DNA from 4 places in the Cryptosporangium arvum DSM 44712 genome. Region 2 is predicted to be linked to each of the others. Evidence: riboswitches for the same ligand, from Rfam matches in the RefSeq annotation. Region 2 holds a riboswitch; each other region holds the start of a gene.
The links. A riboswitch is a leader RNA that binds a small molecule or an ion and turns the genes downstream of it on or off. The one in region 2 is predicted to bind cobalamin.

Region 1 (3,199 bases), 4.4 Mb from region 2:
AGCTGCTCGAGCCGGGCGATGTCGCCGTAACTGTCGGCCCGCGCCATCGGGGGCACCAGGTGATCCACGAGCGTTGCGTGCGTGCGCCGCTTGGCCTGCGTGCCCTCGCCCGGGTCGTTGACCAGGAACGGGTAGATCAGCGGCAGGTCACCGAGCGCGGCGTCGGAGCCGTCGGCGGCCGACATCCCGACGGTCTTGCCGGGCAGCCACTCCAAGTTGCCGTGCTTGCCCAGGTGGACGACGGCGTCGGCGTGGAACTCGGCGGCCAGCCAGCGGTAGGCGGCCAGGTAGTGGTGGCTCGGCGGGAGGTCGGGGTCGTGGTAGATCGCGACCGGGTTCTCGCCGAATCCGCGCGGCGGCTGGATCATCACGACGACGTTCTCGCCGCGCAGCGCGGCCAGCACGATGTCTCCCTCGTGGACGTAGAGCTCCCCGGGGGGCGGGCCCCAGTGGCGCTCCATCGCCTCGCGGAGTTTCTCGTCGAGCGAGTCGAAGTACTTTTTGTAGGTCTCCGCGGGGATCCGTACCGGGTTCGCGGCGAGCTGCTCCTCGGTGAGCCAGGCGGTGTCGTGGCCGCCGGCTTTGATCAGCGCGTGGATGAGGGCGTCGCCGTCCTGGGCCTCGACGCCGGGGAGGTCCCCGACCTCGTAGCCGGCGTCCGCCAACGCCTGCAGGAGCTTCACCGCGGACTTCGGGGTGTCCAGGCCGACCGCGTTGCCGACCCGGGCGTGCTTGGTGGGATAGGCGCTGAGCATGAGCGCGATGCGCTTCTTCTCCGGCGCGATGTGGCGCAGGATGCCGTGCTTGACCGCGATGCCGGCCACCCGGGCGGCGCGCTCGGGGTCGGCGACGTAGACGGTGAGGCCGTCGGCGTCGATCTCCTTGAACGAGAACGGCACCGTGATGATCCGGCCGTCGAACTCCGGGATCGCGACCTGGGTGGCGTTGTCGAGCGGAGAGAGCCCGTCGTCGTTGGCGTCCCAGGTGGCGCGGCTGCTGGTGAGGCAGAGTCCCTGCAGGATCGGGACGTCGAGCGCGGCGAGCGCGCCCACGTCCCAGGCGTCGTCGTCGCCGCCCGCGCTGACCGTGGCGGGTTTGGTGCCGCCGGCCGCGAGCACGGTGACGACGAGGGCGTCCGCGGTGCGCAGCGTCGTCAGCAGCTCGGCGGGCGCGGTGCGCAGCGAGGCGCAGAAGATCGGCAGGGCCCGGCCACCGGCGTCCTCGATCGCGCCGGACAGCGCTTCGACGAACGCGGTGTTCCCGGCGATGTGGTGGGCCCGGTAGTAGAGCACCGCGATGGTCGGCCCGTCGCCCCGGGATTCGCGTTCCAGAACGCCCCAGGTGGGCATTTCCGCAGGGGGTTCGAAGCCGAGGCCGGTGAGCAGGACGGTGTCGCTGAGGAAGTTGTGAAGCTGCTGGAGATTCGCCGCCCCGCCTTGCGCGAGGTACGCGTGCGCCTCCGCCGCGGCTCCCATCGGCACCGTCGAGAGCTGCATGAGGTCCGCGTCCGGCGCGATCTCCCCGCCCAGCACGATCACCGGCAACGGCCCGGCCAGCAGCGCGTCGAGCCCTTCCTCCCAGGCCCTGCGCCCGCCGAGGATCCGGACGACGACCAGGTCCACACCGTCGGTGAGGCCGGGCAGGTCGTCGACGCCGGTCCGGGCCGGGTTCGCGAGCCGGTACGAGGCTCCGCTCGCCCGGGCCGAGAGCAGGTCGGTGTCCGACGTCGAGAGCAGCAAGATCACGCGGGGCGTCCTCACTCGGGGTCCGCGCCCCGGGTCGTGGTCAGCGGTACCTGGAGTCTCCTGGCTCCCGGATCGACACTCCCCTGCTGCCTTCCCGCGCTGATGCAGTGGCTGAAGATGCAGGCTCGCTCCCCGGTGACAGTGGCGGGACCGCGCCGGATTCACACCGGCTTCCTCCACCTGACACCGCTCATGGCCTTTCAACACTGGTGATCAGGGTCGCAATCGTCAAGTGGGCCCAAGGGGGATCACCGGAGCGACACGTAGCATCCGGGCTATGCCCACCGCCGTGCCCTTCCGCCAGGCTGCCGACAGCTGCCCAGGCGCGTTGCAGGTGCACGAGGCGGCCGACGGCGGCCTGGCACGGGTGCGGATCCCCGGCGGTGTGGTGAGCCTCACCCAGTGGCGTGCGTTGCGCGACTTCGCCCCACTGGAGCTCACATCTCGGGCGAATCTGCAGATCAGGGGCGTCACGGATCCGGACGCGCTGGCCTCGCGGCTGGCCGACGCCGGCCTGCTGCCCTCGGCCACGCACGAGCGGGTACGCAACGTCGTCGCGTCGCCGCTGGGAGGGCTCGGTGCGGTGGTATCCGCGCTCGACCGGGCGCTCTGCGCATCCCCGGAACTGGCCGACCTGCCCGGCCGGTTCCTGTTCGCGATCGACACCGATCGGGACGTGGTCTCGTTGCGCGCCGACGTGACCGTCCTGCTCGGCTCCGAGCCGGTGCCGGTGCTGCTGGCCGGCGTCGACAGCGGGCTGCGGGTCCGGGCCGACCAGGCCGTTCCGGCCCTGATCGCCGCCGCGCGGTGCTTCCTGCTGGAGCGCGTCGCTCAGGCCTCCAAGGCCTGGCGTCTGTCCGAGCTCGACGACGCCGTGGCGCGGGTCGCCGGCCGGATGCGGTCGGCGCTGGCCTGCGACCTGGTCGAACCCTCCGCTCTTCCGTCGCACCGCGGCGCCGACCCGATCGGTGTACTCGCGGGGGCGCTGGGGGTGGTGGTGCCCCTGGGGCGGCTCACCGCAACCCAGATGGACGCGATCGCCGGGGTGGCGCGGGGCGAGATCATCGTCACGCCGTGGCGGGGGGTGGTGCTGCCGGGCGTGGGGGCGGAGGCGCTGACTCCGCTGGCCGAGGCGGGGCTGGTCACCGATCCCGCGTCGGCCTGGGCGAGCGCGTCGGCCTGCACGGGTCTCCCCGGGTGCGCCAAGTCACGCGCCGACGTCCGGGCCGACGCGGGGACGGCGCTCCTCCACCCCGGTGAACTGCTTCCCGTGCACTTCGCGGGGTGCGAGCGGCGGTGCGGGCACCCGGCCGGCGTCCATGTGGACGTTCTGGCCACCGCGGACGGATACCAGGTCGACGGCGAACCCGTCGGTGTCGACGAGCTACCCGCGGCCGTGGCCGCCGCCAGGAGGAACACGCGTTGAGTGGGCAGTACATCCGCGACGGTGCGGA
Region 2 (3,199 bases):
CCGGCCATCCCTTCCAGCGCCCGCCGGACGGCCGCGGTCCGCGCCCGCCACGCGTCCCCCGACGCGTCGAGCAGCGTCGACACCGGCTGCCACGGCGCCGGCGGCGGAGCGCCGGCGGCATGGGTGTGGACCGCGAAAGCGGGCCCGAGCTCGTCGAGCCCGGACCCGCGGTCGCGGTCGGTCACCGTCAGGCGGGCACCGCGTCGCCGGCCGTGGCCGGCGCCGGTTCGCCGAGCAGCACCCGCTCGGCCAGCGGCCCGAAGACCAGGCCGAACGTGCCCCAGAGGAGGGCCTGCGCGCCCACCGAGTAGAGGCGGAAGGACGCCAGCACGTCGGCGGGGAACGCCGGGTAGACGATCCGACCGCCCGGGTCACGCAGCGGTTCGGGCATCTCGGCGATCGTCGGGAGCAGCAGCAGCACCACCGTCACCGCCACCACGTACACGCCGCCGGCGAGCAGGGTCGCGTTCCAGTTGCCGAACCGGGCCGCCAGCCGCTGCCCGAGCCAGACCGACGCACCGAGGATCACCAGCGACGCCAGCACCAGCGCGAGGTACAGCCCGCCGCGTGTTCCGATCGTGTCGTCGTCGCCGACCGCGGGCGGGTTGGCCGGGTACTTCAGCCACGGCACCAGGAACAGCCCGAGGAACGCGCCCCCGGCGACCAGCAGCGCGAGCACCCGCGGCCGGACGGTGCCGACCCGGCCCAGACAGATCAGGTAGATCACGGTGGCCAGCAGCCCCATCGCGACCCCGAACACGATGATGCCGGTGCCGATGCCGACGTTCGCCTGGATCGTGCGGCTGAACACCTCGGCCTCGGCGGCCGGGACGGGAAGGCCCGCCGCCTTGTCGAGGGCCTCCTGGGCGGCGCCCCGGCCCTCCTCGTAGTCGATCGCCTTCTGGATCTGCGGTTCGGCGAAGATGCGCGCGAACAGGAACGCCAGCAGGCCACCGGCCCCGCCGGCGAGTGCGCCGCGGAGCAGGAGCTTGAGTTCCATCAGTGGCAGGGGAAGCCGAGGAAGTGACGCGCGTCGTGGATGTACTCGTGGACGTGCACGTCGTTGCCGAACACCGAGGTGGCGCCCTGGTCGACGCCGATGAAGTAGTACGCGAGCAGCGCCAGCAGCACGGCCGCACCGAGGTAGACGGCACCCCGCGAGCCGGAGATCACCACCGGGGTAGCGGCGGAACGAACGGACGGACTAGTCACGTAGAGCCTCCTCCGGGGATCGTGCGTCCCCTGTTGCAACGGGCTCGTGACGGCACCAGTATCTGACTCCCCGGCCCGGGACCGGATCACAGTGGCGCGACCGTGCTGGACTTCCACCAGCTTCCTCGCGCCGCCACGCTCTGAGAACCGTAGGACCGCGTGGGCCCGCGGTCAACGTGAGCTAGCGCTCCTTGCGACGGATGAGGTAGGTGTCCATGATCCACCCCTTTTGTGCACGCAACTCCGCGCGGGTCGCGGCCACCCGGTCGGCGACGTCGTCCAGCGGCCCCGCGATCAGCACCTCGTCGGGGGCACCGAGGTAGGCGCCCCAGTAGAGCTCGGCGTCCTCTCCGGTGAACCGGCGGAACGCGAGGCTCGCGTCGAGCATCACGACCAGGTCGGCGTCGCCGTCGTGGTGGCCGTTCGCCACCCGGCGACCGGTGGTGACGACCACCGCACCGGCCGTGCGGGTCAGCGTGATCCGGTGCCGCGCGGCCAGCACCTGCACGCTGCTGATGCCCGGGAGCACGTCGTAGCCGCACGCGACCTGCCCGCGGCCGACGATCGTGTCGAGCATCCGGATCGTGCCGTCGTAGAGGGCCGGGTCGCCCCAGACCAGGATCCCGGCGGTGCCGTCCGCGGCCACCTCGGTGCGCAGCGCGTGCTCCACGGCCGCCGACCGCGCGTCACGCCAGGCCTCGACCGCCCCCGCGTAGTCCTCCGCGGTGCGGTCCCGGGGCGGGTCGGCGATCGTCACGACCCGGTAGCCGCCGGTTCCGCGGAACCGCTCCAGGATCGCCTGCCGGGCGGCGGTCAGCTCCGCGGTCGTCTCCCCCTTGTCCAGGACGAGGAACACGTCGACGCCGCGCAGCGCGTCGACCGCTTCGACGGTGAGCAGGCCGGGGTCGCCCGCGCCGATACCGATGACCCGAATGTGTCGCACCCGCGGAGCCTAACCAGGCTGTTCGTCCACCGCGCAGGTACGGGTCCTGCGCCGGGCCAGACCACCGAGCAGCGCCGCGGTCAGCCCGAGGACCAGCGCCACGAACCCGCCGACGATGCCGCTGCCGCTGCCGGGACCGCCGTCCGCGGTGGCGACGACAAACGCGCCGGCCAGGGCACCGGCACCGCCGGTGGCCAGCGCCGCGGCCGACGCCCGCCGCCCGGCCCTGGCCAGCGCGACGCCGCCGAGGACGACCCCGGCCAGCGCGATCACGGCCGCGGTGCTGGCGACGAGCCGCCCGGTGGTGAGGCTGTACACCGTGGACTCCAGAACCATGGGAACTCCTCCGTCGTTGGTGACCTGATCGTGTCCCGCCGGCGGCCGGTCGCGCGTCGTGCGGACGCGGGCGCTTCGCGCTGCTGCGAACGTGGTAGCCGGGTCCTCCTCGCGCAGGACCCGCGCGGCCGGGGAGCCGGTTTACAGTGCCCGCATGGGCCGTGTCCGGGACGCCGCGATCGCCCTCGGGCTCGCGGCCGTCCTGGTTCTCGCCGGGCTCTCCGAGGGCACCGGGGCGTCGATCGGGTACGTGTTCCTGGCCGGGGGCGGGCTGGTGCTGGCGGCACGCGGCCGGGCGCCCGTCGTCGTGCTCGTCGTCGCCGGGCTGTGCGCGATCGGCCACCGCGCGGCCGGGTTCGACGTGCTCGCGGTCGGCTACCTGGTGGCGGTGTACGGGGCAGTGCGGGCCGGGCACCGCCGGGTCACCGCCGGGGTGAGCCTCCTCGTGCTCGTCGCGCTGCCGGTGGCCACGTCGCTCTCCGGGGTGCACGGCGCCGGAGCGGCGCTGACGCAGGCCCGGGGGGTGCTCGAGCTGGCCTGGCTGATCGCGGCCGGAGCGGCCGGGGAAGCGCTGCGCCAGGCCGAGCGGCGGGCCGACGAGGCCGAGCGCACCCGCGAGGAGATCGCCCGGCGCCGGGCCGACGAGGAGCGGCTGCACATCGCGCGCGAGCTGCACGACTCGCTGACCCACCAGATCTCGGTGATCAC
Region 3 (3,199 bases), 1.4 Mb from region 2:
GGCGAACGCCGGGTGCGCGCCGAACTGCTCGGCCAGGTCCGCGGAGGCCTCGAGTGCGGTGAGGTAGATCTCCTCGGCGATCTTCGTGGACAGCGCTTTGGCGTCCGCTCCGTCGAACGGGAGCCGCAGGGCGAAGAACACGTCCTGCAGCCCCATCACGCCGAGGCCGACCGGGCGCCAGCGCGGGTTGCTCGCCGCGGCCTGCGGGGTCGGATAGAAGTTGATGTCGATCACGCGGTCCAGGAAGACCACCGCGGTGCGCACCGTCGCGCGCAGCTTCTCCCAGTCCAGGTCCGTGCCCGCGACGTGCGCGGCGAGGTTGACCGAACCGAGGTTGCAGACGGCGGTCTCGTCGTCGCTGGAGACCTCGATGATCTCGGTGCAGAGGTTGGAGAGGTGGACGACGTTTTTCTTGTCGGCGGTCTGGTTCGCGAGGCGGTTGGAGGCGTCTTTGAACGTCATCCAGCCGTTGCCGGTCTGGGCGAGCGTGCGCATCATCTTGCCGTACAGGTCGCGGGCCTTGATTTTCCGGACTTCGCGGCCGGCCTGCTCGGCGGCCTCGTAGGCCCGCTCGAAGTCCTCGCCCCACAGATCGGGGAAGTCCGGGAACTCGTCGGGGTCGAACAGCGACCACAGGCCGTCTTCCTCGACCCGGCGCATGAACAGGTCCGGGATCCAGTTCGCGAGGTTGAGGTTGTGGGTCCGGCGGGCGTCCTCGCCGGTGTTGTCGCGCAGCTCGAGGAACTCCTCGATGTCGGGGTGCCACGGCTCGAGGTAGACGCAGGCCGCGCCCTTGCGTCGGCCGCCCTGGTTGACCGCCGCCACCGAGGCGTCGAGCGTGCGCAGGAACGGGACGATGCCGTTGGACTGGCCGTTCGTCCCGCGGATCAGCGCACCGCGGCCGCGGACGCGGGAGAACCCGATACCGATGCCCCCGGCGAACTTGCTCAGGTTCGCCACCTGCGCGTACCGCTGGTAGATCGAGTCCAGTTCGTCCTTCGGCGAGTCGACCAGGTAGCAGCTCGACATCTGGGTGTGACGGGTGCCGGAGTTGAACAGGGTCGGCGAGCTCGGCAGGTACGCGAGGCTCGCGAGCAGCCGGTAGAAGCCGATGGCTTCCTTGGCGGTGGTGCTCAGGCCGCAGGCGACCCGCAACAGCCAGTACTGCGGAGTCTCGACGACCAGCCGGGCGTGGGGGTGGCGCAGCAGGTACCGGTCGGCCACCGTCCGCAGGCCGAAGTACTCGAAGCGCAGGTCGTTGGACTCGTCGATCGCGTCGTCGAGCTTACGGGCGTTCTTCTTGACGAACGCGGCGGTCTCGTCGCCGATCAGGCCCTGTTCGTGGCCCAGCGCGATCGACTGGCTGAAGGACGCGATGCCCTGCCCGCGGACCTCTTTGTCGAGGTAGCCGGCGAGGAGGCGGGCGGCGAGACGGGAGTACTGCGGCTCCTCGCCGATCATCTCGGCCGCGGTCTGGATGCTGAGCTGGTCGAGCTCGGCCGTGGTCGCACCGTCGTAGAGACCGCTGATCGTCTTCGTCGCGACCCGCAGCGGATCGACGTCGGTGAGGTCGTCGGCCCAGCGCTCCACGGCTTTGACGATCTTGTTGACGTCCACCGGCTCGGCGTCGCCGTTGCGCTTGGTGACGTGCATCTGGGGCCTGCGCTGGACCGGTGTCTCCGGCGCGACCTCGGCGGTTGTCACAACTCTCTCCTCGCGAGTAAGTCCTCCTGAGGACACGCGAGAACAGACACCATCGGCGCACAACGGCGTGCGGAGCTGGCATCAGCCGTCCCGCGCGGCCTCCGACCGCCGGACCGATACCGGTCCGGCGCGCTGGCAGGTCTTCGGACTCGTGGGCTGTTTCCGGCCGGCCGGAGCCGGACGGGCGTTCCTACTGGCCGTCGCTTCCCAGGCCGTGGCCGGCCCAGTGCTTGATTGACGGCGGTCGTTCCCACTCACCGCTGCGGGGCAGTCCCGGATTCCCACCGGGTTCCCTGTTGCCACGACCGTCCTGGCGGGACGGCCGAACCAGCTGCGCTCGCCACCATATCTAGGTACGCCACAGAAGTCACACACAACATCTCGTGTCGGCGTTTCGCACACGCGTCACCACGGTGAGTGGGGAGGCGGCCGAGGTTCACTCCCGGTAGGACGAGCGTGCCGCCGACCACCGGAACGGAAATCGTCCGGTGACCCCGGCCACCGAGGGAAACCTTCGTGGACCGCTCGTCGGTGACGAGCCCGGTGACGGCAGCCGTGTCGCTGCCGTGCTTCTCCGCGGAGAAGTCGTAGAAGACCGTGCGCGCCAGCCGCAGGAGTTCGCCGGAGCCGAGGTCGACCGTGACCGTTGGCCGCCACGCGTGGGCATCGACCAGCGGAGGAACCCCGGGTCGGTCACCGCACCGAGCGAAGTCACCCGGCGATACCGAGGGTTGCGGCCGGTCCGTTCGCGTCGAGACGCCGCTCGGCACGCGCGTGGCGTCGACGGTCACGCCGGCCGCTCGTCGGGCCGGTGTCGCTCCGACGCGCAGAGTGAGCGTGCCCGGCTGTGCCGTCACGCCGTTGGGCAGGACGAAGACCCCGTCACGCACTACCGCAGGCTCGCCGTGATCAGTCGTCGGGTAGCGCAGCGCACGGTCCAGGACGTCGAGGGTCGGCACGTCCGGGTCGACCGTTCCCGCCACCGTTCCGAATCGGGAGGCGTAGGTCAGTACGGCGCTCCCGCCGGCAGCGGGTGAGAGGGACACCGTCTCGGGTGTCAGCTCACAGAACCGAGGCACGTTCCGGCTCCGAACACCACCATGGTCGCCCCCCGCGCCGCTGCGGTGAACAACGGGGTGCCGACAGTGGTGGGCGCGGCGGCCTGGCGACACCGGTTCACGTCATCGGCGGAGGCGCCCGTGCGGACGTGGTACCTCTGCTCCACGGGTGGCGCTTTCAGGTTCGCCGGAACATCCGGGCCGGCGGGCGCTGCCGTTGCTTGCGCCAGGTCCACGCCGTCGGGTGCGGTGTTCGGCTGCAGCGCGCCGGCCAGCATCTTCACCGCGAAGACCGCGGCCGCCGCACCGACTCCGGCCGCGACCGTCAGGCCGGACCGACGGCGTGGAGGTTGCATCAGCGCCTCGTGCACACGGCGGCGCGCCGCAGCGCGAACCGCTGCGGGAGGCGGGGGAAGTCGCCTGAGTCAGTCATCTCG
Region 4 (3,199 bases), 3.8 Mb from region 2:
CGCCGGTGCTCGTGGCTACCTGCTCAAAGGAGCGACGCCGGCCGAGGTCGAGCGGGCCGTTCGGGCGGTCGCGAACGGCGAGGTCATTCTCGGTCCGCAGGTCGCCGCGCGGGCGATCAGCTACCTGTCCGGCGCCCGCACCGCCGGGCCGGTGCCGTTCCCCGAACTCACCGACCGTGAGCGCGAGGTGCTCGACCTGGTGGCCCGGGGGTACGACAACACGACGATCTCGCGGCGGCTGGTCCTGAGTCCGAAAACCGTGCGGAACCACGTCGCCAACATGCTGACGAAGCTCGGGGTGCCAAGCCGGGCGGAGGCGTTGCTCCTGGCTCGGGAACGTGGTCTCGGAGGCGTGTGACCTGGGGAAGCCGGGTAATCACCGGTATCCGGAGGTGTCATATGTCGGACTACTTCGCTGATCGGGCCGAGGCGGGCCGTGCGCTGGCGGTCGCCGTGGCCGACCATCTCAAGGAGCACGAGGTGCCACTCGTGCTGGGGCTGCCGCGCGGTGGTGTTCCGATCGCACGCACCGTGGCCGCCGCGGTCCACGGCGAGTTGGACGTCGTCGTCGCGCGGAAGATCGGGGTGCCGTGGCACCGCGAGCTGGCCGTCGGGGCGGTCACCGTGGACGGGCCGGCGCTCTTCGACCGGGGACTGCTCGGTCAGGTGGGCCTCACGCTGGAGGAACTCGAGCCCGACGTGGAGCGCGAGCGCGCCGAGGCGGTGCGTCGCACCGAGCGGTACCGCGACGGACGGCCGGCGCCGGTGGTGACGGGGCGCACCGTGGTCGTGGTGGACGACGGGCTCGCGACCGGGGCCACCGCGCGGGCCGCGCTGCGGTCACTGCGCGTGCTGCGGCCCGGCCACCTGGTGTTCGCGGCACCGGTGTGCGCGCCGCAGGCGGTGGCGATGCTCGGCGCCGAGGCCGACGCGGTGGTGTGCGTCGCCGCGCCGCCGGAGTTCCGGGCCGTCGGGTACCACTACCGTTCGTTCCCGCAGCTCACCGACGAGGAGGTGGAAGCGGAGCTGGCCGCGGCCCGGCGTGAGTCCGCGTCGCTGCGGCTCTGAGGCGGTGACGCACGTCTCGCGCCTTTGACGGCGGGCGCGTGGTGAGTCAGAGTTACCGCGAGCGGAGGGCAGGAAGACCGGTGAGAATCCGGCGCGGTCCCGCCACTGTCACCGGGGAGCCGACCTCACTCAACGGTCACGGCCGGTAACGGCTGGAAGGCCGAGGACACGCTTCGATCCGGGAGCCAGGACACTGCGTCCGCTCCCTGCGAGCCTGCTCGCAGGCCATCGCACACGCGGGCGCGGACACCCGCGGGAAGGATCCTGGCATGCCCTCGTGCGTGATCGGCGGGTGACTCCGCCCTATCCGTTCTCCGCGGTCGTCGGGCTGGACGACCTGCGCTTGGCGTTGACGCTCAACGCCGTTTCGCCGGCAATCGGCGGTGTGCTCGCCCGGGGCGAGAAGGGCACCGCGAAGTCGACGGTGGTCCGGGCGCTGCACGCCCTGCTCCCACCGGTCACGGTGGTGGCCGGCTGCCGCTTCGCCTGCGACCCCGCCTCTCCGGACCCCCAGTGCCCGGATGGCCCCCACGCCGACGTGACCGCCGAGAGCCGGCCCGCCCGGCTGGTGGAGTTGCCGGTGGGTGCCACCGAGGACCGGCTGGTGGGTGCGCTCGACCTCGAGCGGGCGCTCACCGAAGGCGTGCGGGCCTACCAGCCCGGGCTGCTCGCGGCCGCGCACCGGGGCGTGCTCTACGTCGACGAGGTCAACCTGCTCGCCGACCACCTGGTCGACACGCTGCTCGACGCGGCCGGCATGGGCCGCGCGTACGTCGAGCGCGACGGCGTCTCGGTGCGGCACGCGGCCCGGTTCCTGCTGGTCGGCACGATGAACCCGGAGGAGGGCGAGCTCCGCCCGCAGTTGCTCGACCGGTTCGGGCTCACGGTGGAGGTCACCGCCAGCCGCGACCCCGCGGAACGGGCCGAGGTCGTGCGCCGCCGGCTGGCCTACGAGGCCGACCCGGAGGGCTTCGCGGCCCGGTGGGCCGAGCACGACGCGGAACTGGCGGGCCACATCGTCGAGGCGCGCGCCCGGCTGGCCGACGTCGTGCTGAGCGACGCCGCCCTGCGCCGGATCAGTGCGGTGTGCGCCGCCTTCGACGTGGACGGGCTCCGGGCCGACCTCGTCACCGCGCGGACGGCCGTCGCGCTGGCCGCCTGGCACGCGCGTGACCACGTCACCGACGACGACATCCGGAGCGCCGCCGAGCTGGCCCTGCCGCACCGCCGCCGGCGCAACCCGTTCGACGCTCCCGGCCTCGACCAGGACCAGCTCGACAAGGCCCTGCAGGAAGCCGCCGACAACGACCCGGACGACGACCCCGACGACGACCCGGGCCGCGGGCCGGACGACCCCGGCGGCCCGGACGACGGCGGCCCGGACGACGACGACCCGGACCACGGTGGTCAAGCCGACGGCGACGCGACCGACAGCGACGCGACCGAGGCCGACGCGAACCAGGGCGGCCCCGACCGGCGTCAGCCCGACGCGGCCCCGAGCGCACCGCACGACGGCCCGCCTCCGTCCGGACCGCAAGCCCCGGCCGACCGGGCCGCCGACGACGACACCGACGATCGGCCGCGCCGGCTCGCCGCCGCCGAACAAGCCGCGGTCCGCGCCACCAACCCGTACCGCACCAAGCTGCTCACCGTGCCCGGCATCGGGCGCTCCCAGTCCGACGCCTCCGGCCGCCGCTCGCAGGCCGAGGCCCGCCGCGGCCGCGTGGTGCGCTCCACCCGCACCGACGGCCCGGTGACCGACGTCCACCTGATCGCGACGTTGCTGGCGGCGGCGCCGCACCAGAAAGCCCGCGGACGCACCGCCGGCCTCCGGCTCGAGAAGCAGGACCTGCGCGCCGCCGTCCGCCGCGGTCGGGAGAGCAACACGATCCTGTTCTGCGTCGACGCGTCCGGTTCGATGGCCGCGCGGCAGCGGATGGCCGCGGTCAAGGGCGCGGTGCTGTCGTTACTGCTCGACGCCTACCAGCGTCGCGACACCGTCGGCCTGGTGACGTTCCGGCGGGACACCGCGACGCTCGCGCTACCGCCCACCGGCAGCGTCGAAGTGGCCGCGCGCCGCCTCGAGGAGCTTCCGACCGGCGGCCGGACCCCGCTCGCCCAGGGGCTCGTC

Region 1: it holds a riboswitch for cobalamin, as region 2 does, so the genes downstream of both, cobN (cobaltochelatase subunit CobN) here and CRYAR_RS24135 (CbtB domain-containing protein) in region 2, are expected to answer to the same signal.
Region 3: it holds a riboswitch for cobalamin, as region 2 does, so the genes downstream of both, CRYAR_RS17630 (ribonucleoside-diphosphate reductase subunit alpha) here and CRYAR_RS24135 (CbtB domain-containing protein) in region 2, are expected to answer to the same signal.
Region 4: it holds a riboswitch for cobalamin, as region 2 does, so the genes downstream of both, CRYAR_RS06770 (putative cobaltochelatase) here and CRYAR_RS24135 (CbtB domain-containing protein) in region 2, are expected to answer to the same signal.

Annotation. Positions count from the first base shown of each region.
Region 1 is NZ_KK073874.1:882,911-886,109, reverse strand. Features, by position in the region: gene cobN (cobaltochelatase subunit CobN) at 1-1,745, opposite strand, end outside; cobalamin riboswitch at 1,799-1,922, opposite strand; gene CRYAR_RS04020 (hypothetical protein) at 2,023-3,171, shown strand; gene CRYAR_RS04015 (precorrin-8X methylmutase) at 3,168-3,199, shown strand, end outside.
Region 2 is NZ_KK073874.1:5,316,504-5,319,702, forward strand. Features, by position in the region: gene CRYAR_RS24125 ((2Fe-2S)-binding protein) at 1-185, opposite strand, end outside; gene CRYAR_RS24130 (CbtA family protein) at 188-1,000, opposite strand; gene CRYAR_RS24135 (CbtB domain-containing protein) at 1,000-1,212, opposite strand; adenosylcobalamin (AdoCbl) riboswitch at 1,258-1,350, opposite strand; gene cobF (precorrin-6A synthase (deacetylating)) at 1,394-2,155, opposite strand; gene CRYAR_RS24145 (DUF6223 family protein) at 2,165-2,491, opposite strand; gene CRYAR_RS24150 (sensor histidine kinase) at 2,646-3,199, shown strand, end outside.
Region 3 is NZ_KK073874.1:3,950,099-3,953,297, reverse strand. Features, by position in the region: gene CRYAR_RS17630 (ribonucleoside-diphosphate reductase subunit alpha) at 1-1,653, opposite strand, end outside; cobalamin riboswitch at 1,836-2,036, opposite strand; gene CRYAR_RS17625 (hypothetical protein) at 2,762-3,046, opposite strand; gene CRYAR_RS17620 (RNA polymerase sigma factor) at 3,188-3,199, opposite strand, start outside.
Region 4 is NZ_KK073874.1:1,471,749-1,474,947, forward strand. Features, by position in the region: partial or broken gene CRYAR_RS50610 (LuxR C-terminal-related transcriptional regulator) at 1-358, shown strand, start outside; gene CRYAR_RS06765 (phosphoribosyltransferase) at 400-1,068, shown strand; cobalamin riboswitch at 1,138-1,264, shown strand; gene CRYAR_RS06770 (putative cobaltochelatase) at 1,361-3,199, shown strand, end outside.